Regions from separate parts of the Ensifer sp. D2-11 genome, predicted to be linked through region 1. Evidence: predicted binding sites of a transcription regulator. Region 1 holds the regulator's gene; the other holds the start of a gene.
What was found. The regulator LexA, encoded in region 1, represses DNA repair genes until DNA is damaged. The targets are predictions, from matches to a motif close to TGTTCNNNNTGTGTTCNG.
Positions count from the first base shown of each region.

Region 2: a site for LexA is predicted at 4,051-4,068, ahead of recA (recombinase RecA). Genes of this name have one in related genera too.

Region 1 is NZ_CP096433.1:1,495,022-1,502,662, forward strand. Features, by position in the region: gene M1D34_RS07195 (cysteine synthase A) at 1-353, opposite strand, end outside; gene M1D34_RS07200 (SDR family NAD(P)-dependent oxidoreductase) at 668-1,516, shown strand; gene M1D34_RS07205 (SMR family transporter) at 1,504-1,830, opposite strand; gene M1D34_RS07210 (SMR family transporter) at 1,827-2,171, opposite strand; tRNA gene M1D34_RS07215 (tRNA-Asn) at 2,249-2,323, opposite strand; gene M1D34_RS07220 (membrane protein) at 2,466-2,759, shown strand; gene M1D34_RS07225 (hypothetical protein) at 2,807-3,154, opposite strand; gene M1D34_RS07230 (calcium-binding protein) at 3,555-4,634, shown strand; tRNA gene M1D34_RS07235 (tRNA-Cys) at 4,679-4,752, opposite strand; gene lexA (transcriptional repressor LexA) at 4,973-5,689, opposite strand; gene M1D34_RS07245 (hypothetical protein) at 5,914-6,078, opposite strand; tRNA gene M1D34_RS07250 (tRNA-Ala) at 6,188-6,263, opposite strand; gene M1D34_RS07255 (DUF1254 domain-containing protein) at 6,445-7,641, opposite strand, start outside.
Region 2 is NZ_CP096433.1:1,302,080-1,309,720, forward strand. Features, by position in the region: gene cckA (cell cycle histidine kinase CckA) at 1-99, shown strand, start outside; gene M1D34_RS06245 (IS4-like element ISRm16 family transposase) at 287-1,450, shown strand; gene M1D34_RS06250 (pseudouridine-5'-phosphate glycosidase) at 1,830-2,762, opposite strand; gene M1D34_RS06255 (carbohydrate kinase family protein) at 2,901-3,860, opposite strand; gene recA (recombinase RecA) at 4,194-5,279, shown strand; gene alaS (alanine--tRNA ligase) at 5,519-7,641, shown strand, end outside.

The sequences.
Region 1 (7,641 bases):
GCCGGAACTTCGACCAGTTCGGCCCCAAGCAGGCGCAGCGCGTCCTTCTTTTCCTGGCTCTGGGTTTCGGGAATGACGATGACGGTGCGGTATCCAAGTGCGCTGCCGACAACGGCAAGGCCGATCCCCGTATTGCCGGCCGTACCTTCGACAATCACGCCGCCCGGCCGCAACTGGCCGGCCTTTTCGGCCTGGCGGATGATCCAGAGCGCTGCCCGGTCCTTTACGGACTGCCCGGGATTGAGGAACTCCGCTTTGCCGAGAATGTTGCAGCCGGTCGCTTCGGACACGGCCTTGAGCCGGATCAGCGGCGTATTGCCGATTGCTTCGAGCACGGACGGAAGAACAGGCATATTGAAAACCTCGCGCTGGACGGAACGGATGCCGGCATTAGCCAAGCACTAACCTCGGTCGACGGCAAGCCGATGAACATTTGGTTTCATGGGCAGGATCGCCGAAATATTGGCGTGTTTTCGGCTCAGTCTGTCCTACAGGCAAGGAATAGCGTTTCGCAGCTTTCCTGTCCCGGGCAAAAAACGTCTCTGCCGTCAATCGACGGGCGGGAAGCGGAGATTGCGGGGCAGGCGCTTGCCGTCCGGAGAGGTATAGGGACCGACCGCTTATGCGGCGGCCCCGGTGAGAACCCCCGTCGACGAGCGAGGAAAAGATGACAGCTGTATTCACCGCCCGCCCCGAACATGGATTGGCATGGATCACCGGTGCAAGTTCCGGCATCGGTCGCGCCGTGGCGCTTCGATTGGCCGAGGAAGGCTATTCCGTGGTCGTCACGGCGCGAAGTCACGAGAAGCTGGTAGACCTTCAGCACCAGGCGGCCGGACCGGGGCGGATGATCGTTCTCGATGGAGACGTCACCGATCCGAAGGACATGGAGCGGCTGCTGGCCAAAATCGAATACGAGCACGGGCAGGTGGCACTCGCCGTCCTCAACGCCGGCGTCGCCCTCCCGGTCCGTGGCGACGACCTGCGTCGGGAGCCCTTCGACAGGAGCTTCGCCGTCAATCTCAACGGCGTCGTCAACTGTCTCGTACCGCTTGTCGAGCATATGAAGACCAAGGGGCATGGACAGATCGCGATCATGTCGTCGGTGGCCGGCTATGGCGGCTTGCCGATGAGCGCCGCCTACGGTGCGAGCAAGGCGGCGCTCATCAACATGGCGGAGAGCCTGAAATTCGACCTCGATCGCATCGGCATCCGCTTGCAAGTCATCTGTCCCGGATTCGTGGATACGCAGGCTGCACCGAAAGGCGGTTTCCCGAGACCCGCGCTGGTGAGCACGCAGGAGGCGGCAGACCGGATATGCGCCGGCCTGAAGTCTTCGCGTTTCGAGATCACCTTCCCCAAACGATTTACGTACCTGGTCAAATTGCTGCGTATCCTGCCCTATGGGCTTTATTTCGCGCTTCTCGACCGGCTGGTACCGGGAAGGGCAGCCGTGGCTGCGGTTCCAAAGAACAAGCGCTCAGGCTCCGACGGACAGCCGCGTCAGGCGGTATGAAGCACCAGCACCGCGCCGAAAATCAGTGACAGTCCAAGCCAGCCGACCGGTTTCAGCCTCTGGCCGAAGAAAAGGCGGCCGCAGATGGCCGTACCGAAGATTCCGGTTGCGCCGAGAAGGGCATAGGCGACCGCCAGGTCCATATCCTTGATCGCTTCCGCCAGCAGCGCGAACGCCGCAAGCACCAAGACGATCGAAAGGGCACCCCAGCCGCGGCGGGCAAAGCCGTTCGACTTCGTCGAGGCGAGATTCGCCGCCACATCGAGCACGCCGGCGGCGATCGCGAATGCGAAGGAGAGACCCGACGCGCTCATGCGGCGGCTTCCTCCGCATCGCTCCTGCCGGCATTGAGGAGAAGTATTCCCGCAACAGCCATCGCGAGGCCCAGCATCTCGCGGCCGGAGAGCGCATGGCCGAAAACGAAAACAGAGACGAGCGTTATCACGGCGACGCCGGATCCTTCCCAGACGGCATAGGCGACGCCAACCGGAATGGTCTTCACCGCTCGTGCCAGGAAGACGTAGGAGAGCGCGATCGAGGCATACATGACCACATGCCCCCAATAGGAGCCGGAGCCGGATGCCGCCTTCATCACGGTCAGGCCGACGACCTCGGTCGCGATCGCGAGGACCAGGAAAAGCCATGCAAGACGCATGAGGAAACCTACGAGAAATCAGCCCGACAAAATGAAAAGAGCCATTCGGGCTTTGCCGCGAATGGCTCTTTCGAAACTGGCTCCCCGGGCCGGATTCGAACCGGCGACCTATCGATTAACAGTCGAGTGCTCTACCGCTGAGCTACCAGGGATCATCTGCGCCGCAGAAGTGAGGCTGCTAATACAAATGCTTTTCCGATTTGCCAAGCGGTTTTTCAAAAAAAATGACGGTAGGCGGTTGCCGCCCTGTGGAGAAGGCACCAACTGTGGGGTCATTGGTACGAAAGAAGAGTGATGGCGACCGAAGGCAAGAAGAAGCATTTTGGCATCGATCCCAAGACGCGTGAGATCGTGCTTGGCAAATGGCGGATGAGCCTGCCCAATTCGCCGGCATTGCGCGTCCTCATCGGCGTTCTGCTCGTCTTCGGCGGTGTGCTCGGTTTTCTACCGATCTTGGGCTTCTGGATGGTTCCTCTGGGCCTGCTCGTGCTTTCGCACGACATTCCCTCGATGCGCCGACGGCGGCGCAAGCTGGCCGTATGGTGGGCCCGATGGCGGAGCAAGCCGAACTCGTCCGGCAAGTCCTGAGAGGTGGACCTCGCGAAGAGTCCACCAGCATGCGGATGCAGCGCATGTTAGTCGTCGGAATTGCCCGGCTTTCGACGCCGTTTGGGCAGGAGGGCGACAATGACGCAGGCGAGGACCAAAGCGACCGGCCAGAAGTCGGTCGCCTGATCCCAACTCCACCTCCACATTTCATAACCCTCTAGGTGAGGCGGCGGCAGCTTTGCGCTGATCTCGAAATCACGTTTTTCGCGGCCGTGAAAGTGTCCGATGGCGAAGGCGAGGCCGATGATCAGCGCCAACCTTCTCGGTGCAATCACCATGAACAGCAGGGCGACGACTGCTGCAATACAGACGCCCTCGGCCACATGCCCGAGCCAATCGAAGTGGCGCTGAATGTAGCCCCAAGGAATATCCATCACATCGCGCTGCGAGTGCCGCCCTCCCGATGAGGCCGGCCGACGGGACGCTATAGCACAACCGCCGATCACGAGACCACATGGTCCTCCGGGTATCTCTCTTCGTGGACGTCGTCCGGAGCGTGGGCAACCTCTTCCGTCTTTCAGCATCCGGACGCGGAACTTCACCGGAAAGTACAACCTGTAGTTAATCCGAAGTGGTCAATGGACAGGAACATCGCGTTCGGCAACATTAGAGCACTTTCAGGAAAAGTGTGGACGGTTTTCCGTGCGGAAGGGCGTATTTTCAAAGCGTTAGCCCGCTCGTCACTCCGACGAGGCCGGACGAGATCGACGCCCCCAAGGCCGTCCGGGTCCCCAAGACGAGCATCACCTGCTTTGCAGCACTGTGGAGAGAAAAATGGCGCATCTGATCGGTGGCATCGCCCCTTGGCTCGGGCTCGACAACCACATCTTCGGCACGAACGATCCGGACATTGTCTTCGGAGACCCATTCACGACCGACAATAGCCTGGGAGTCTTCGAAATCGGCGGCTTCCTGTCTTCGGGGCAGGGTGGCCGCGACAGCCTTGACGGGCACGGAGGCGACGACACGCTCTTCGGCGACGCTTGGGCGATCTCCGATCAGGGGCGTGGTGGCGACGACCAGCTCGACGGCGGCGCCGGCGACGACACGCTGTACGGCGATGCCTTCTCGATCGATGTGAGTGACTCCGCGATCGTCGCCGGAGGGAACGATCGTCTCTCGGGCGGCAAAGGCAACGATACACTCTACGGCGATGGCTACAATTGCCTCAGAGGACGTGGTGGCGACGACTGGCTCGACGGCGGCGCCGGAGACGATATTCTCTCGGGCGACGCTTTCTCCCTCGGCGATTTTTTCGTTGGCGGGAACGATCGGCTCCAGGGCGGAGAGGGCCATGACAAACTCTACGGAGATGGCCTCGACCAGGGCGTCGTGGAATCCGGCATCGGCGGCGACGACCACCTCTATGGTGGTTCTGGCAACGACTTTCTTGTTGGAGATGTTCTTTTCTCACGTGGCGGCAGTGGCGGCAACGACCTGCTCGACGGAGGCAAAGGCGACGATGTCCTGTATGGCGATGCAGAGGTCGGCGTGGACACCGCGGGTGGGGACGACCTCTTGATTGGCGGCGCCGGTAACGATCAGCTCTGGGGCGATGGCCGACTTACCGCAGCCTTCGCGGTCGAGACCGGTGCCGATCAGTTCCTGTTTGCGCGGAACAGTGGGCGGGATGAGATCTTCGACTTCGAATTGGACAAGGACATCATCCAAATCGCCGGCTATGGCTACGACGACTTCGCCGATTTTCTGTCCAACATCGGCGACGATGCTGACGGGAACGCTGTCCTGCAGCTGAATGGCACGGTCGATCAGGTCACTCTGATCGGCATCCACGCTGCCGACCTCAGCGCTGCCAACTTCGTCTTTGCGAATGCGGATTTCGCCCTCGTCTGACGAGGGGAAGTTTGTCGGTAACAAAGCTGATCAGGTGTGGCTTTTGGAGGCCTCGGCCGGAATTGAACCGGCGTACAAGGATTTGCAGTCCTCTGCGTCACCACTCCGCCACGAGGCCTCTACGATTTGCGTTTTCAAATCGTGGCGCGGATTTAGAATGATTGACCGCAATCCGCAAGAGGGTACATTTGGAATAGGGACTTTTTTATTCTGTATAAATGTGTCTTCCGTTCTATGACCGGGCGTGGTCATAGCGTCCCAAGGCGCAATACTCCCACGTCAGCGCTTTGAAATTGCGTACTTTCGTAGGAAGCGGCTGCGCACCTGGTCAGGAAGCTCTAATGATAGCGCCGGATGAGGCCGACGAGCCTGCCTTGGATCTTGACCCGGTCCGGACCGAATATGCGTGTTTCGTAAGCCGGATTGGCGGCCTCCAGCGCAATAGAGGCGCCCTTGCGACGGAATCGCTTCAGGGTTGCTTCCTCGTCGTCGATCAGCGCGACGACGATATCCCCGGGGCTGGCGGTGCTTCCGTTCCGGATGATCACCGTATCGCCATCGAGGATGCCGGCCTCGATCATCGAATCGCCCTTGATCTCGAGAGCGTAGTGCTCGCCGCTGCCGATCATTTCAACCGGTACGGATATATCGTGCATATTGTTCTGGATTGCCGAAATCGGCACACCGGCGGCAATGCGGCCCATGACCGGAACGGCGACCGATGCGGCCTCGGCCGGCGGCGCCGGTTTCGGTGCGGGGGGCGGCGCAGCAGGCTTGCCCAGACTGCCTTCGATCACGCTCGGCGAAAAGCCGCGGCGGACCTGCGAAGCGCCCGCATAGGCCTCCGGCAGCTTGATGACTTCGAGGGCCCGGGCGCGATTAGGTAGCCGGCGAATGAACCCACGCTCTTCGAGTGCGGTGATCAAACGGTGGATGCCCGATTTGGACGCAAGGTCCAAGGCGTCCTTCATCTCGTCGAAGGACGGCGGGACCCCGGATTCCTTCATTCGTTCGTGAATGAACAGAAGCAATTCCTGTTGCTTGCGGGTCAGCATGGCGTCACTCCAGAATCGCGAAACAAATCAAGAACAGAACCTATCTGTTCCATATGTGTTCCGCAAGTGCCTAAAATTCCGTGAATTTCGCTTGCTGTTGAATGCCGATCCGCCCCGCGATCCGGCGTGTCGATGGCGATCGCTCGGAATTCGGGGCAGGGGCCGATACGCTCTCGCATGTTTTGGGCTTACGGCGGGCGGCGCAGTCGGTCGCCTATGCAATGCTAATAGGCAAGGCGCAGTCCGCCCGGCGTAAGAACGTCGAATTCAGGCTCGGGATAAGGCCCGTACCACTGGGTGTAGGTCGTGTTGGTCGAGCCTGTGCTGGCGCACCCCGAAAGGGCGAAGAGGGAAAAAATTACGGCTGCCACGAAAGATTTAACAGGCATGTTTTTCTCCACTCGCGGGAGTTGCCCAGACCTCGAACGGGTCAGACTAAAACTTTCTCTCAAATCAGCTTTTTTGGCAAGCAGCGAGCCGGCAGGGAGGACTGGTGGATGGTGGAGCCGAAGGGAGTCGAACCCTCGACCTCCGCAGTGCGATTGCGGCGCTCTCCCAACTGAGCTACGACCCCACTGGTCAACGATTGTATAAGAGTTTTCGGCCGACCGCGCCAGTGCATTCCACTTGCCGAATGCATCGCAATACAAAGATGAGACTGACAACTGCAAGCCGCGTCGGTGCCCGCCGGCCGGCAGATAGGGCGGAGTGCAAGATCACGAACACACAACGCCACTATCGGCTTTCAGCACTGGCTATTGAGCGATCGCGGGCGGCTGCCAAGAGCCATCGAGAATTGCCTCTTTGCCCCAATAGGCGCGGATGTAGAGCGAGAACTTCCCGTCCGGCGCGGGCAGCCAGTTGTTTTCCTTGTCGCCCCCAGGCGACTTCGCGCCTGCGTAGAGGGTAAGCGAACCGTCGGAGTTGCGCTTTAGGTTCTTGTTCTTGGTGCCGAGTGAGTAGCGTTTGAGGTCGTTCGCGTGGAAGAGATGCTTGTCGTTGTACAGGGTCAATGACCAGAAGCCGTTGACCGGCGGCTCCTGCCCGGCCGGGAAGGTGATTGCATAGCTGCCGCTGCCGCTGAGTTCTCCGCCCGCGCCGTCGTGGTCGGTGTAGAAATATTGCGTCTCGTTCGGCCGGTTGTCGAACATGTTCGATTTTGCCGTTCCGGTCCGGTTGAAATAGTCGACGCCGAACTGCGCATTGTTGGTCGAACGGTTCCATCCGTTCCCGGCCGGACGTCCGTTGTGCTTCCACTGGAAGAACGGCTGGATGACCTTGTCTTCGGTCTCGACCGCGGTCGCAACCAGCACCTTTTTCAGTTCGGGGTCCTTGGACGCTGCATCGAGCAGCAGGCGGAATTGGCCGTAGAGAGCCTCCTCGCCCGGCAACGGATCGACAGTGTCGAGAACCTCGCCGAACTGATCGAAGAACTTATCCGGAACCACCCATTTGGTTTCCTCGCCAGACGATGCCGGTCCGGGAATGTCCGGGACCTTGGCCCATTCGATCGTCTTCATCTCTCCGTCGAAATCCTTCAGCGGATAAGCGACGACCTGGTTGATGACCTCTTGAATCGCTTTCCTGTCCTCGGGCGTGTCGTCCTGGAAGACCCTGGGAATGGCGTTGGCGAGCGAGGTAGGGGAGCGCAAAACATCTGTGATCCCGTCCGGTTTCAGGCCGCTCCACCTCGGACCGGCGAGCAGGTAGAATCCGGGCTTCGAGCCATATGGTTTGCCTAGATGACCGAACTGGTCGGTGCGTGCGTCGTACAAAGCATAGACCCAGAAACGGTCGCCGAAATCCGGCACCTGAATCACGACCGGCTCTTCATCAAGCGCGAAGAAGCCCAAGCCGTAGACGACATCCTGGTTCGGGCACGTGACGAAAGTTTCCGACGGCTCAATGTAGTCGTTGAGCATCGCGATCTGGCCCCGCGGTGCGGCGGGCAG
Region 2 (7,641 bases), 190 kb from region 1:
GCGCGAAATCTGCCGGCCGACGCGAAGTTCGGCTTCCTGCCGAAGCCCTTCTCGCTGAAGCAACTTGCGGTCGCCGTGCGCGAGATGCTCGACAGCTGACGAGGCTTCTCCTCTGAACTATGCGGCGCGAATGCCCCTCATCCGCCTGCCGGTCCCTTCTCCCCGCAGGCGCAGGGCTGTCCGGGGAAAGTTCCGGGTGAATCGAAATGTCGCAGGCGCATGCCCCGTCAGACGGCGTTTTTCCGTCTATTTTCTGGTTGTCGAGACTCAGAAAAGGAGACGGAGCATGCGGTTCACCCCTAGCATTTTCGCCCAGCTGCTGAAAGCGATTGATCGCCGCAGCTTTCAGGCGATTGTGGATCGTCATGCCGGGGATGCCTACGACAAGTGCTTTACCAGCTGGGATCATCTGGTGGCACTGATCTATGCCCAGTTGAGCGCCACGACCAGCCTGCGCGGGTTGGAGGCGAGCTTCAACGCCAACAGTCAGCATCATTACCATCTCGGCAGTGGCCGGCTGATGCGCTCGACGCTGTCGGACGCCAACCGCCGCCGCCCGGTCGCCGTCTTCGCCGAGACCTTCGCGCTTCTGGCCGGTCAGCTCGACCGGCAGACGCGCCGGGAGGGCACCAAGATGCTGCGGCTGATCGATTCGACCCCGATCCCGCTGGGTAAGCTGTACGATTGGGCCAAGTCGAACGGCCGCATCCGCGGCATGAAGCTGCATGTCGTCTATGATCCCAAGGCCGATTGTCCAGGCATCCTCGACATCACCGACGCCAACGTCAACGACGCCCAGATCGGCCGCACGATCACCATCGAAAAGGGCGCAACCTATGTCTTCGACAAGGGCTACTGCCATTACGGCTGGTGGACGGCGATCGCCGAAGCCGGCGCCAGTTTCGTCACCCGGCCGAAGACCAACATGGGACTGGCTTTGGTCGCTGAACGCCCCGTTGAGCAACCTCAAGGCGATGGCTTCCTGGTCCTCGAAGACAGCCAGGTCAGCCTCGCCAGCAAGGGCGATTCCAAGCTGCCGATCGGCTTGCGCCGGGTAATCGTCAAGCGCCAGGACGGCGATACGATCACGCTTCTGACCAACGACCTCGAGCGCTCCGCCGTCGAGATCGGCCAGCTCTATAAGGATCGCTGGCAGATCGAGCTTCTGTTCCGCTGGATCAAACAGCACCTCAAGATCCGCAAGTTCCTCGGCAACAACGACAACGCCATCCGCCTGCAGATCTTCGCGGCGATGATCGCCTATGCACTGTTGCGCATCGCCGCCCGCCTCGCCCGCGTCCCTCTACCGATCCTGCGCTTCACCGACCTCGTCACCCAGTGCCTGTTCCAGCGCAAAAGCATCGCCGAAATCCACAAGCCGCCGCAGGTCAATCCAAGCCGACCAAAACCCCGGACCATCCCAAACCAAATGGTCTTCCACTATGCATGAATTTTCCCCGGACAGCCCTGCCGCAGGCGGGGAGAAGGGACAAGCGGCGCCAACCGAACCCCGCATTCACCGCCCGCCGAGGGAGCGAAGCGGGCGCGGCATATCCCTTCTCCCCGCCTGCGGGGAGAAGGTGGCGGCAGCCGGTTGAGGGGCAATCCCGACCGAGCGGGGTTGAGCCGGTTGGGTTCGCGAGGGATCCCTTTCATGAGCAGTATCCGCCGCACCGGCGCGCAAGAGATATGTGCATGCCGTAGATTTTCGATGGGGAGAAGGGGACAAGCGGCGGCGCAGCGGATCCCCTTCGCCCCGCCTGCGGGGAGAAGGTGCCGGCAGGCGGATGAGGGGTGGGCCGAAAGGCCCAATTTGCCTTACCGTTGCGTCAATCGTTAGCAGCGAGAGCGACGGCGATCCCGGCGGCAAGGCGTGCATTGTTCTCGACCAGCGCGATATTGGTTTCGAGGCTGCGCCCGTCCGTCAAACGGAAGAGGTTGTCGAGCAGATACGGGGTGACCGCCTTGCCGGAAATCCCCTCGCTCGCCGCATTGTCCAGCGCGCGGGTGATGTAGATCTCCATCTCCTCGCGCGGGATTTCGCTTTCTTCCGGCACCGGATTGGCGACAAGCATTCCGCCGTCGATTCCGAGCAGCTCGCGCGTCCGCTGGAAACTGGCGATCGCCGCCGGGCTGTTCAGCATCAGCGGGCTCTTGAGGCCGGATTCACGCGACCAGAAGGCGGGGAAGTTCTCGCTGTCATAGGTCACGACAGGGACACCGCGCGTTTCGAGCACTTCGAGCGTCTTGGGAATGTCCAGAATGGCCTTGGCGCCGGCGCAGACGACGATGACGCCGGTACGTGCGAGTTCGTCGAGATCCGCCGATATGTCGAAGCTCTGTTCCGCCCCGCGGTGAACGCCGCCGATGCCGCCGGTCGCGAAAACCCGGATGCCGGCGCGGGCGGCGGCGATCATCGTTGCGGCAACGGTCGTGGCGCCGGTGCGGCGTTCGGCGATCGCAAAGGCCAGATCGGCGCGCGACAGTTTCATGGCGCCCTGCGTCTTCGACAAAGCCTCCAGTTTGGCATCGTCCAGACCGATATGCAGGACCCCGTGGATCACGGCGATGGTTGCGGGCACGGCACCCTGTTCACGGATGATCGCCTCGACGCTGCGGGCCATGTCGAGGTTGCCGGGATAGGGCATGCCATGCGTGATGATCGTGGATTCCAGCGCGACGATCGGCGCACCTCGTTGCTTGGCGGCTGCGACTTCATCTGAATATTCCATCGGCAGGGACGGGGAGGAGGGTTTGGTCATGATCGTTTCCTTGATTGATGACATCCTCGACGGCAAAATTGCTCGGGGATGCCTGATCGATTCCGGTGCCTGGAGCAGAGGATGCGGAAGTACCGCTCGCATTCCGTGCCGCGCGGCTCCCAATTCAGCCGCCAAATCTCATGACAGCATTTCCGTTTCCGGCACAAGCTGCAGAACCTGCTCCAGCATGTCCTGCGACATCTCGTCGGAAGCCGCGAATGGCGAATGCAGCGTTATGACGGCGGCCGCCATGCCGAAGCGAAGGCAGGCGGAAAGGTCCGCACCTGCAAGCCGGGCGGCGAGAAAGCCCGAGGCGAGCGCGTCGCCGGCGCCGGTGACGTCGGCAAGTGCTGAAAGAGCCGGCGGCGTAGCGAGGCAGGCCCCCTCAAGATCAAAGGCGACCGCGGCCCGGCCTCCGCGCGTCACGACACCGCCGGAAAGACCGGCGGAGCGCAGCAGCAACGGCCATTCCTCGGCGGTCGCGGCCTCGGTTCCGGTAAGCGCGCGCGCTTCCGCCTCGTTCATGAACAGGAAATCGAGCCCGTCGAGGCAGTCGCGGTAGCGGACCACCTTTGCAGGCGAAACGGCGATACCGGCACGTAGCGGGCAGAACTTCGCAGCGGTGCCGATGAGGGCCGCCAAGGTCTCCTGCGGCAGATTGGCGTCCATCAGCACGAGTTCGCTCGCAGCCAAGATCTCGCGCGTCGCCCGCTGCTGCAGCCGGCGCGGCGTAAACAGAGTATAGAGGTCCATGTCCGCGAGCGCGATGACGAGGTTGCCGTCGTTTTCGAGGATTGCCGTATAGCTCGGCGTCTTGCGATCGAGAAAGGTGAAGGGGCGATCGATCACACCGGCAGCTTCCGCAGCGGCCGCCACCGTGTCGCCGGCGGGATCGCCGCCCCGCGGGCTGATCATCGTCACGCGGTGGCCGAGGCGCGCGAGATTTCTCGCGGCATTGAAGCCGCCGCCCCCGGCTTCCTCGAACCAAGCGCCCGGATTGCTCGCGCCCGGTGCCGTCGCGCCGCTGATCCGGCCGCGCCTGTCGATATGAGCGCCGCCGAAAACGGCAATGTTCTGCGACTTCACCTGTGCTTGCATCTGGTCCTCGATGAAGGGCGGAGAAAAGGTGGCGAAGTCTCTCTTCCGCCGGCATTCCGATCTATCGTTTCGGACTACCTTTTAGGGCTTTGTCCGGATTTGATCCATCGTGAATCACGAGCGAATCGGGGCGGCGCGTGAAAGCCGGCATGCGTTGACGCGCTGCCTGTGGATACAGTGGATGAAAGGCGTGAACAAGAATCGAACGTGATGAAATATGGCAAGCGTTTTCAATCACTTGACGTGCCATTGCCAAGTTGGAACAAAACATGTACAAAAAGGCTTGCGGCGGCTTCATTGCCTCGATAGCTCCAATAACCTAAAGGTGGACCAATGGCACAAAATTCTTTGCGGCTCGTAGAGGACAAATCGGTGGACAAAAGCAAGGCACTTGAAGCGGCTCTTTCCCAGATCGAACGTTCGTTCGGCAAGGGATCGATCATGAAGCTCGGAGCGAAGGACAGCGTAGTTGAGATCGAAACCGTCTCCACCGGTTCGCTCGGCCTCGATATCGCGCTCGGCATCGGCGGCCTGCCGAAGGGCCGCATCGTCGAGATCTATGGTCCGGAAAGCTCGGGCAAGACGACGCTGGCGCTGCAGACCATTGCCGAGGCACAGAAGAAGGGCGGCATCTGCGGCTTCGTCGATGCCGAGCATGCACTCGATCCGGTCTATGCACGAAAGCTCGGGGTCGATCTCGAAAATCTCCTGATTTCGCAGCCTGATACGGGCGAGCAGGCGCTGGAAATCACCGATACGCTGGTCCGTTCGGGTGCGATCGACATTCTCGTCATCGATTCGGTGGCCGCACTCGTGCCGCGCGCCGAAATCGAGGGCGAGATGGGCGACAGTCTGCCGGGCATGCAGGCGCGCCTCATGAGCCAGGCGCTGCGCAAGCTTACGGCATCGATCTCCAAGTCGAACTGCATGGTGATCTTCATCAACCAGATCCGCATGAAGATCGGCGTGATGTTCGGCTCGCCGGAAACGACGACGGGCGGCAATGCGCTCAAGTTCTACGCTTCGGTGCGCCTCGACATTCGCCGCATCGGTTCGGTCAAGGAGCGCGAGGAAGTGGTCGGCAACCAGACCCGCGTCAAGGTCGTCAAGAACAAGATGGCACCGCCCTTCAAGCAGGTCGAGTTCGACATCATGTATGGCGAAGGCGTTTCGAAGACGGGCGAATTGATCGATCTCGGCGTCAAGGCGGGCATCGTCGAGAAATCGGGCGCCTGGTTCTCCTATAACAGCCAGCGGCTCGGCCAGGGACGGGAAAACGCCAAGCTCTTCCTGCGGGAGAATCCCGAACTGTTGCGCGAAATCGAAACGGCTCTGCGGCAGAATGCCGGTCTCATCGCCGACCGGTTCCTAGAGAATGGCGGGCCGGAAAGCGACGGCGACGAAGCCGCCGATATGTAATCGGCTGCAGCCGTCTCGTTGAAGCATGCAAAACCGGCCGTCGCCACCCGCGGCCGGTTTTTTGCTGCCCGCTGGACAGCATGATATGCGGACGATAAAAGCCTGTGGTTCCGACGGCTCGGCCGGCGGAAAGCGTGACTTGATTGAACGCGACGCGCTTTATGCGCGGGGGTGAAGAGTGCGGCTGGCAGCCTGGAGAGATCGGGCTGCCGCCGGAGTGTACACAGATAGGACGCAAGATGAGCGGCGTGAATGAAATCCGGTCGATGTTCCTCGACTATTTCCGCAAGAACGGTCACGAGATCGTGTCGTCCAGCCCCCTCGTGCCGCGCAATGACCCGACATTGATGTTCACCAATGCGGGCATGGTGCAGTTCAAGAATGTGTTCACCGGCCTCGAGCAGCGACCCTATTCGACCGCGGCGACGGCGCAGAAATGCGTGCGCGCCGGCGGCAAGCATAACGACCTCGACAATGTCGGCTACACCGCCCGGCACCACACCTTCTTCGAGATGCTCGGCAATTTCTCCTTCGGCGACTATTTCAAGGAGCGCGCGATCGAGCTTGCCTGGAACCTGATCACGAAGGAATACGGGCTCGATGCCAAGCGTCTGCTCGTCACGGTGTACCATACCGACGACGAAGCCTTCGGCCTCTGGAAGAAGATCGCCGGCCTGAGCGACGACCGCATCATCCGCATTGCGACGAGCGACAACTTCTGGGCCATGGGAGATACCGGTCCATGCGGTCCGTGCTCGGAAATATTCTACGATCACGGCGACCATATCTGGGGCGGACCTCCCGGCTCGGCCGAGGAAGACGGCGATCGCTTCATCGAGATCTGGAACCTCGTCTTCATGCAGTACGAGCAGATCACCAAGGAAGAGCGCGTCGACCTGCCGCGGCCCTCGATCGACACGGGCATGGGGCTGGAGCGCGTCGCCGCCGTGCTCCAGGGCCAGCACGACAATTATGACATCGACCTTTTCCGCGCCTTGATCGCTGCTTCCGAAGAGGCGACCGGCGTCAAGGCAGAAGGGGACCGGCGCGCGAGCCATCGCGTGATCGCCGACCATCTGCGTTCCTCGGCCTTCCTGATCGCCGACGGGGTTCTACCGTCGAACGAAGGCCGCGGTTACGTGCTGCGCCGAATCATGCGCCGCGCCATGCGCCACGCACAGCTGCTCGGCGCGCGGGATCCGCTGATGTGGAAGCTCCTGCCGGCGCTCGTGGGCCAGATGGGCCGGGCCTATCCGGAACTCGTCCGCGCCGAAGCGCTGATCTCGGAAACGCTGAAGCTGGAGGAAACGCGCTTCCGCAAGACCCTGGAGCGCGGCCTCAACCTTCTGGCGGAGGCTTCGGCCGATCTTTCCGAAGGCGACCAGTTCAACGGCGAGACGGCCTTCAAGCTCTACGACACCTATGGTTTCCCGCTCGACCTCACCCAGGACGCGCTGCGCGCCAAGGGCATTGGGGTCGATACGGACGCATTTACGGCGGCCATGCAACGGCAGAAGGCCGAGGCCCGCGCCAATTGGGCCGGTTCCGGCGAAGCCGCGACCGAGACCATCTGGTTCGAGCTCAGGGATAAACACGGCGCGACCGACTTCCTCGGCTACGACACCGAGTCGGCCGAAGGGGTCATCCTGGCAATCGTCAAGGACGGTGCCGTCGTCGAGTCCGCTGCCAAGGGCGAGAACGTACAACTGGTTTTGAACCAGACGCCCTTCTACGGCGAATCCGGCGGCCAGGTGGGCGACACCGGCGTTATCACCACCGAGACCGGCAAGCTTACGGTGACCGACACGCAGAAGCGTGGCGAAGGGCTCTTCGTCCACTACTGCACCGTGGAAGAAGGCAGCCTGAAGGCCGGCGAAGCGGCCGCCTTGACGGTCGACCATGCACGCCGTGCGCGCCTGCGCGCCAACCATTCCGCGACGCACCTGCTGCACGAGGCGCTGCGCGAGGTCCTCGGCACCCATGTTGCCCAGAAGGGCTCGCTCGTGGCGCCTGAGCGCTTGCGCTTCGACGTCTCGCATCCGAAGCCGATGACGGCCGAGGAGCTGAAGATCGTCGAGGAAATGGCAAACGAGATCATCGTCCAGAATACGCCGGTCGTCACACGGCTGATGAGCGTCGACGATGCGATCGCCGAGGGCGCCATGGCGCTCTTCGGCGAGAAGTACGGCGACGAGGTGCGGGTCGTGTCCATGGGGCAGGGCCTTCGCGGCTCCAAGGCCGGCAAGCCCTATTCGGTCGAGCTCTGCGGCGGCACGCATGTGTCCGCCACGGGCGATATCGGCCTCGTCCGCGTTGTCTCGGAGAGCGCGGTCGGAGCGGGTGTCCGCCGGGTGGAAGCGCT